DNA from 3 places in the Metabacillus sp. 84 genome. Region 1 is predicted to be linked to each of the others. Evidence: riboswitches for the same ligand, from Rfam matches in the RefSeq annotation. Region 1 holds a riboswitch; each other region holds the start of a gene.
What was found. Region 1 has a riboswitch for S-adenosylmethionine ahead of ACQCV8_RS10210 (YezD family protein). Riboswitches for the same ligand answer to the same signal wherever they lie in the genome.
Positions count from the first base shown of each region.

Region 1 (2,201 bases):
TATCACATCTCTCGATAGGGTGGTCAAAATAGCAACAATCTATGCGAAAAGAGCGTTTACAAAAGACTCATCATAGTGCCTTCCGAGAAAATCATAAGGGAGCCTGGCTCCATCTAAGCCAGAAATAACCGCCAAAAACCCATCCGATTGAAATTTTTTGGATAATCTGTCCGGCCGCTCTCCCCATAATGGAAAAATAGCCTTCATCCCATGCCGAGCTGTCAATTCTTCTCTGTATTTTTTTATATCTGCAAGAAAAAGGTCACCATAGGCTGCATGCAGGATTTTCTGATCTCTGCAAGTTTTAAGAAATTCTCCCATGCTTTTATCATATTCCTTATTAGAGGCGGCGGGGGGAATTTCAATGATGTGAAGCGGCAAATCCAGCTCCTCTGCCTGCTTTGCAATCAGACCTTTCGTAACTCCGTGAAAAGGTACTTGACCTGTAATAGAGTCCACTGCCGTAAATAATCCGCAAACTTGAATTTCTTGATTTTCAAGGAGTACTTGAAGCATCATGGCACTGTCTTTGCCGCCGCTCCAGGATACAATGGTTTTTTTCACACGAATCACCTCATATCCATAGTTTATCGTATCGTAAAGTTTTTTTTAACTTAAAAAAACCAGTCAATTCAAGCTTTGATTTAGTTTTGATAAAACCTACCCGAAAACTCGGGTTGACAATCGTTCGAATTGTGCTAAAATTTGAAATCAATACACATCATACTTATCCAGAGCGGTGGAGGGACCTGGCCCTGTGAAGCCCGGCAACCTGCTGAAAAGCAAGGTGCTAAATCCAGCAAAATGGAACCCATTTTGAGAGATAAGGGGAAAAACCTCACTAGTCTTTCTAAAATGGAAGGCTTTTTGCTGTTGATTTTAGGCGGTCCGGCTGCTGTCCGGTTACATGCCGTTTAATCAGCTTGAATGCTGTCAGAGCCTATTTTGTTAAAGGGAGTGCTGTCCGTGGGGGAGCAAGATCAGCTTGATCAAGTAATGGGAAAGCTAAAGGAAATGCTTCAAGCTATGAAATATGGATCGATTACCCTGATCATTCAAGATGGGAAGATCATTCAGCTTGAAAAAAATGAAAAAGTGAGATTGAAATAGAATAGGGATCACGATCGCTGACCAGACAAACTGGAGGCGGGACCTGCGCTGTGGCATAAATGTTTTATTGTGCTTTGGTGCTGTCCCGCTTTTATTTTTTTACAAGAGACCTGCTTGTCCCGGGTGCTTACATGAGTACCCGGCCGGGCCATTGCGGCAGAAGCTGTTGGCTATAAAACCATTGTGTTTAGATTAAGAGAGGTGCAAACATGCTTACTTATGAGAACTGGACCGGCAGCTATCCGGATTTTGAAAATGAAGATCATTTGAAAGAAGCGCTGCACGTGCTGAGCTGGGCATACGGCCATTATGCGGACGAACTGGTGTATGCCTGCAGCTTTGGAATCGAAGGAATCGTCCTGATTGAACTAATATCCAGAATCAAAAAGAATGCAAGAATTGTTTTCCTGGATACAGAGGTACATTTCAAAGAAACGTATGAGCTAATTGACCGGATAAAGGCAAGGTATCCTGATTTAAACATTACGATGAAAAAACCTCCGTTAACGGTTGCGGAGCAGGCAGCAAAGCATGGAGATGAGCTTTGGAAAACCAATCCGAATGAATGCTGCAAAATCAGAAAAGTGCTCCCGCTAAGAGAAGTAATGAGCACCGAAAAAGCGTGGATTTCCGGCTTGAGAAGAGAGCAGTCTCCTTCCAGAAAAGATACAGAGTTTTTAAACAGGGACGGCAAATTTGAGAACATAAAAATATGTCCTCTCATCCATTGGACGTGGAAGGATGTCTGGCGTTTCGCCCATAAGAATGATCTGGATTACAATATGCTTCACGATCAGGGGTACCCGAGCATAGGCTGCAAGCCTTGTACACAGCCTGCTATTGATGTAAGTGACGGCAGGTCAGGACGATGGAATGGCACACAGAAAACCGAATGCGGCCTTCACGGGTGAGGAGTAAATGATAATGGAAGCTGCAGCAATTTTTTTAAGCTTATTTTTCGCCATGAATATCGGTGCGAGCGGAGCGGCTGCATCGATGGGAGTGGCTTATGGAACAGGGGCCATTCCCCGCAGGTTGGCAGCCCTTATTCTTTGCGGAATAGGTGTGATCCTCGGTGCTGTATTGGGCGG
Region 1 covers NZ_JBNILN010000004.1:251,074-253,274, reverse strand. Annotated here, with positions in the region: gene ACQCV8_RS10215 (hypothetical protein) at 40-564, opposite strand; SAM riboswitch class I at 725-830, shown strand; gene ACQCV8_RS10210 (YezD family protein) at 997-1,110, shown strand; gene ACQCV8_RS10205 (phosphoadenylyl-sulfate reductase) at 1,320-2,021, shown strand; gene ACQCV8_RS10200 (anion permease) at 2,035-2,201, shown strand, end outside.

Region 2 (2,201 bases), on a different contig from region 1:
TAAACTGGACTCCGCCCATCGTAACGTGATCGAACCGGCTGCCTGAGAGATTCAAATCCGCCAGCAGGCTGCTTCTGAAATTTATATTTTGGAATTTTGTACCACTCATGTTGCAATTGCTGAAATGAGTATTCATAACGTTGCTGTTGCCAATTGAACTGCTCGCTAAATCCACCTTATAATACTTGCTTCCAGCCATTCTGCAATCTTCATAATGCTTGCCGGACAAGTCCTGATTACGGACTCTTACTGAAGGATCTTCAGAGTCCATTCGCTTTTCATAGCAAAACTCGTCTTCCGATTCATATACTTTCTGAAACCCTGCTTTTTCATAAAAATAATGATTATTCAGCTGTCTGCTCGATGTTTCCAGCTCCCATGAAGTGACCTGTGGAAACTCCTTTTCCAATAGTTGAAGGGCCTTTGAACCGATGCCTTTCCCCTGTAAGGAAGGGCTTACAAAAATACGGTCAATTCTGCCATAGATGTTCCCGGAGATGGTTAAGATAAGCCCGCCGGCAATTTTATCCTGATGAAGTATTTTATAATACGAGAGTTCCTGAATGCTATACTCCGTCATGTGAATCGATCGGTAACCCGGTGGCTGGATATTGAAATCTCTGAAAGGGTCACTGTCCGCAAGCCATCTTCGGGCCTCCGCGTCAAAGGTCTCCTTCATCAGGCTGGTTAGAATCTCTGAATCTGCTAAAGCTGCTTTTTCAATCGATACTTCGCTCAAGATCATGCTCTCCTTTTTTGGCTTTTTTCGAATGACTATTCTGCTGCCCGTATGAATTCGCGACAGAGGAAAACAAATCTTCTGACTGCTGCCCTCTTACGGGCATATTTCCTATTTTACCATTTCCTTGTAAACCATAAGGACCATTTTGGCCTAAATGTATTGACCCTTTCCTAGAAACCTTTATAATTCGAACTAATTCAATATGAACACTCTTTTATCAAGAGCAGGCGGAGGGACAAGCCCTATGAAGCCCGGCAACCGGTTGATGATCGTCAACACGGTGCTAATTCTTGCAGCATTCAGCTGACAGATAAGAGAGAGGATTCCTTTGTGTGCAAAGCCTCTTTCTTTTCTGGAAAGGGGCTTTTTATGTTGAAAAAAGTTTAGGAGGACAGAAATGATCAAAAAACCTTTTTTATCATTATTGCTAAGTGTGAGTTTGATTGGAAGCCTGCTGCCTTCAGCGGCATTGGCTGAGGAGGCAGAAAGAAAACACAGCCTTTTCAATTCAGAGAAATACGACTACACAACGTATGACGCTCTCGAAGGGAAATTAAAGGCTTTCCAAAAACAAAGCAGCCGCATCCAATTGGACATTACAGGGAAATCTTCTTCCGGGAAAAACCTCTACACCGTTACCATTTCAGATACTAAATCGAAGCATGGTCAGCTGAAATATAAAGGATTACGGAAACTGATGAATGAGAATCCCGAGAAAGCACAGCGCTACCTGAAAGCGAACCCGGATATCAAGCCTCCTATTCTGATCCATGCCTCGATCCATGGAACTGAATTTGTCGGTACAGATGCAGCCCTCCGCTTGATTAAACGATTCGGATTTAAAAATGACCGGGAAACAAAAGACATCCTGAAGAACTTTACACTCGTTATCAATGTCGATGCCAATCCGGATGGGCGGGTGGACGCTACCCGTTTTAATGGAAACGGAATTGATTTAAACCGGGATTTCATTACCCAATCCCAGCCCGAAACGAAGGCAGTGGTCAAGCAAATTGCGGAGCTTAACCCCCTCGTTCTTCTGGACCTTCACGGCTACGTAAGACAGCGCGGTGAAGAAAAGCACCCCGGACTGATTCTTCCGGGTACACCGCCTCATAATCCGAATTATGAATATGATTTGCTTTATAAATGGATGAATCAGCAGGCTGAAGCGATGGAATCCAACCTAGTCAGAAGCAAAGCCGGGTATAAAACGGACCTATACAAAACAATGGAGGGAACTCATATTCCACTTAGAGATTCAAAATCAGGCTGGGATGTGTATCCGCCCATTTATACTCCGGCCTATGCCATGCTCCATGGCGGTCTCGGCTATACACTGGAAGCACCGGCAAATGACTGGGACGGTGTGAAATGGCAGGTTGATGCCGTAACCGGTGCTTTACAATTTGCTTTGAAAAATAAGCAGGCGATGCTCCATGACCAGCTGGAAGTTTTT
Region 2 covers NZ_JBNILN010000018.1:32,667-34,867, reverse strand. Annotated here, with positions in the region: gene ACQCV8_RS19100 (GNAT family N-acetyltransferase) at 1-679, opposite strand, end outside; SAM riboswitch class I at 954-1,059, shown strand; gene ACQCV8_RS19095 (M14 family zinc carboxypeptidase) at 1,140-2,201, shown strand, end outside.
Region 2: linked by a shared signal. The riboswitch ahead of ACQCV8_RS19095 (M14 family zinc carboxypeptidase) and the one ahead of ACQCV8_RS10210 (YezD family protein) in region 1 are both predicted to bind S-adenosylmethionine.

Region 3 (2,201 bases), on a different contig from region 1:
TTTTTCTTCCCCGATTTGCTGAATCAGCTCATCATAGATCAGGTCATGCTGGGTGGTGATTTTGGCTGTTGTATGGCCGGTTGTTCCGTTCAGCAGCCCATCGGCTTCAAGCAGGACGACGTTAACTCCTTCTTTGGCAAGTAAGTAGGCAGCTGTGATTCCGGTGATGCCGCCTCCGACAACAACTGCATCCGTATCGAGATTTTTATCAAGCTTTGGAAAGGAGGGAAGCCCGGCTGATTCTCTCCAAAAAGGTTCAGGGGATGAAGGGATTGATTTAGTAGACAAGGGAAAGCCTCCTTCGATATGTACTCTAAGATAATTTTTCCAACATCAAGAAAATCATGTACCAAAATAAAAAGAGTGCGGATTTCCGCACTCTTAACGATTTTTCCAATTCTGATTGATAAAAGCCTCGCGTCCGGATTCCTCACGCTCCTGCTTGTATTTTTCAGGGTTTTTTTTGTAAAAGCCCTGATGATGCTCTTCAGCCGGATAGAAGGCACTTGCTTCCTTGATTGGGGTTACGATCGGTTCTTTAAATTTTCCGCTTTCAGCCAGGAGCTGTTTTGAAGCTTCGGCAGCCTGGCGCTGTTCTTCCGTATGATAGAAAATAATGGCCCGGTAAGATTCCCCGCGGTCGATAAATTGGCCCTCATCATCCGTAGGGTCAATTTGCTGCCAGTAGAGCTCAAGCAGTTTTTCGTATGGGAAAACCTCTGGATTGTACCGGATTTGAACGGCTTCGGCGTGCCCTGATGTTCCGGATTTTACTTGCTCGTATGATGGGTTATCGATGTGCCCGCCTGTGTATCCGGAAACGATCCCGTGAATTCCGGGAAGTTCATCAAATGGTTTTACCATGCACCAAAAGCAGCCTCCCGCAAATGTTGCCGTTTCAATTTGAATGGCAGTCATGTCTTTTCCTCCTTTGATTTAAGAAACTGTAAAAACCCCTCTTCCTGAGCAGAAGAGGGGGGAATAATCTGAAAAGCAGACCGGCTCTTCTCTCATCTGCCGGGCAAAAAGCATATGCCCGCAGGAATTAGCACGGTTTCACATTTGCCGTGATCCGCTGCCGAGGCTTCGCAGGGCCATGTCCCTCCGCCTCTCTCGATAAGAGTGAATGAAATTAAAACGAGCATAAAACTGATTGAAAGGAAAGTCAAGGATTCTTACTCGTGCTGCCCAACCCGCGCAAAAGGTTGTTTGATCGGAAAGCAAAAAACACAAGCCGGAGCTTGTGCTTAAAGTTTTTCTGTAAGAAATTCACGAACCTGATCAGGTGTTTTGGCATTGGCGCTGTGCAAGTGACCGAGCTTTTCGCCGTTTTTGAAAATAAGAATGCTTGGAATTCCCATAACCTGATATTTTTCAGCTATTTCAGGGAACTCATCCTTATTGATCTCGAACCATTGAAAGTCCTTATATTCTTCAAGAATTTCATCAATGAAAAAGTTCATTCGCGTGCAATCGGGACACCAGTCAGCGAAGAATTTAACGAGAACTTCCTTATCAGATGAAATGAGCTTTTCGAATTGTTCGGTTGATGTAATTTTTTCCATATGCATAATCCCTCCTGCCCCTATTTTAATACAAACTGCAGAAATAAACGACATTTTGATTTCGCACAAAAGTTTACAGATGTTCGAATGCTATAAAAGAATTGCAGGGCCAAAGATAACAAACAGGCTGGAAAATGATAAAATAGGAAGAGTGATGAAAAAAACGTGTACGTGAAAGATTGAGGGGGAAATAAAACATGAAAATTAAACTCGGGCTTGTATACGGTGGAAAATCCGCAGAACATCAAGTCTCATTGCAAACAGCACTTGCTGTTATTAAAGCGCTGGATCTCAAGCAATTTGATATACATCCTATTTATATTACAGAAAAGGGAGAATGGATCCGCGGTGCACAGCTGTATGAGCCGGCATCCAGTGTATCTGCCCTGAAGCTTGGCGATTCTGAAGGGAAGGCGATTATGCCGTCTGCTCTGAATGCAGAGCTGTTTCCGTCTGCATCTGCTGACCAGGAGGAGAAGCCGTTTGATGTCATTTTTCCGCTTCTTCATGGACCTAATGGGGAAGATGGAACGATCCAGGGCATGCTTGAACTGATGAACCTTCCGTACGTTGGAAACGGAGTGCTTGCTTCAGCGGCGGGCATGGATAAAGTCGTTATGAAAAATCTATTTGCCC
Region 3 covers NZ_JBNILN010000008.1:26,127-28,327, reverse strand. Annotated here, with positions in the region: gene ACQCV8_RS14140 (FAD-dependent oxidoreductase) at 1-288, opposite strand, end outside; gene msrA (peptide-methionine (S)-S-oxide reductase MsrA) at 382-918, opposite strand; SAM riboswitch class I at 1,008-1,123, opposite strand; gene ACQCV8_RS14130 (thioredoxin family protein) at 1,248-1,565, opposite strand; gene ACQCV8_RS14125 (D-alanine--D-alanine ligase) at 1,763-2,201, shown strand, end outside.
Region 3: linked by a shared signal. The riboswitch ahead of msrA (peptide-methionine (S)-S-oxide reductase MsrA) and the one ahead of ACQCV8_RS10210 (YezD family protein) in region 1 are both predicted to bind S-adenosylmethionine.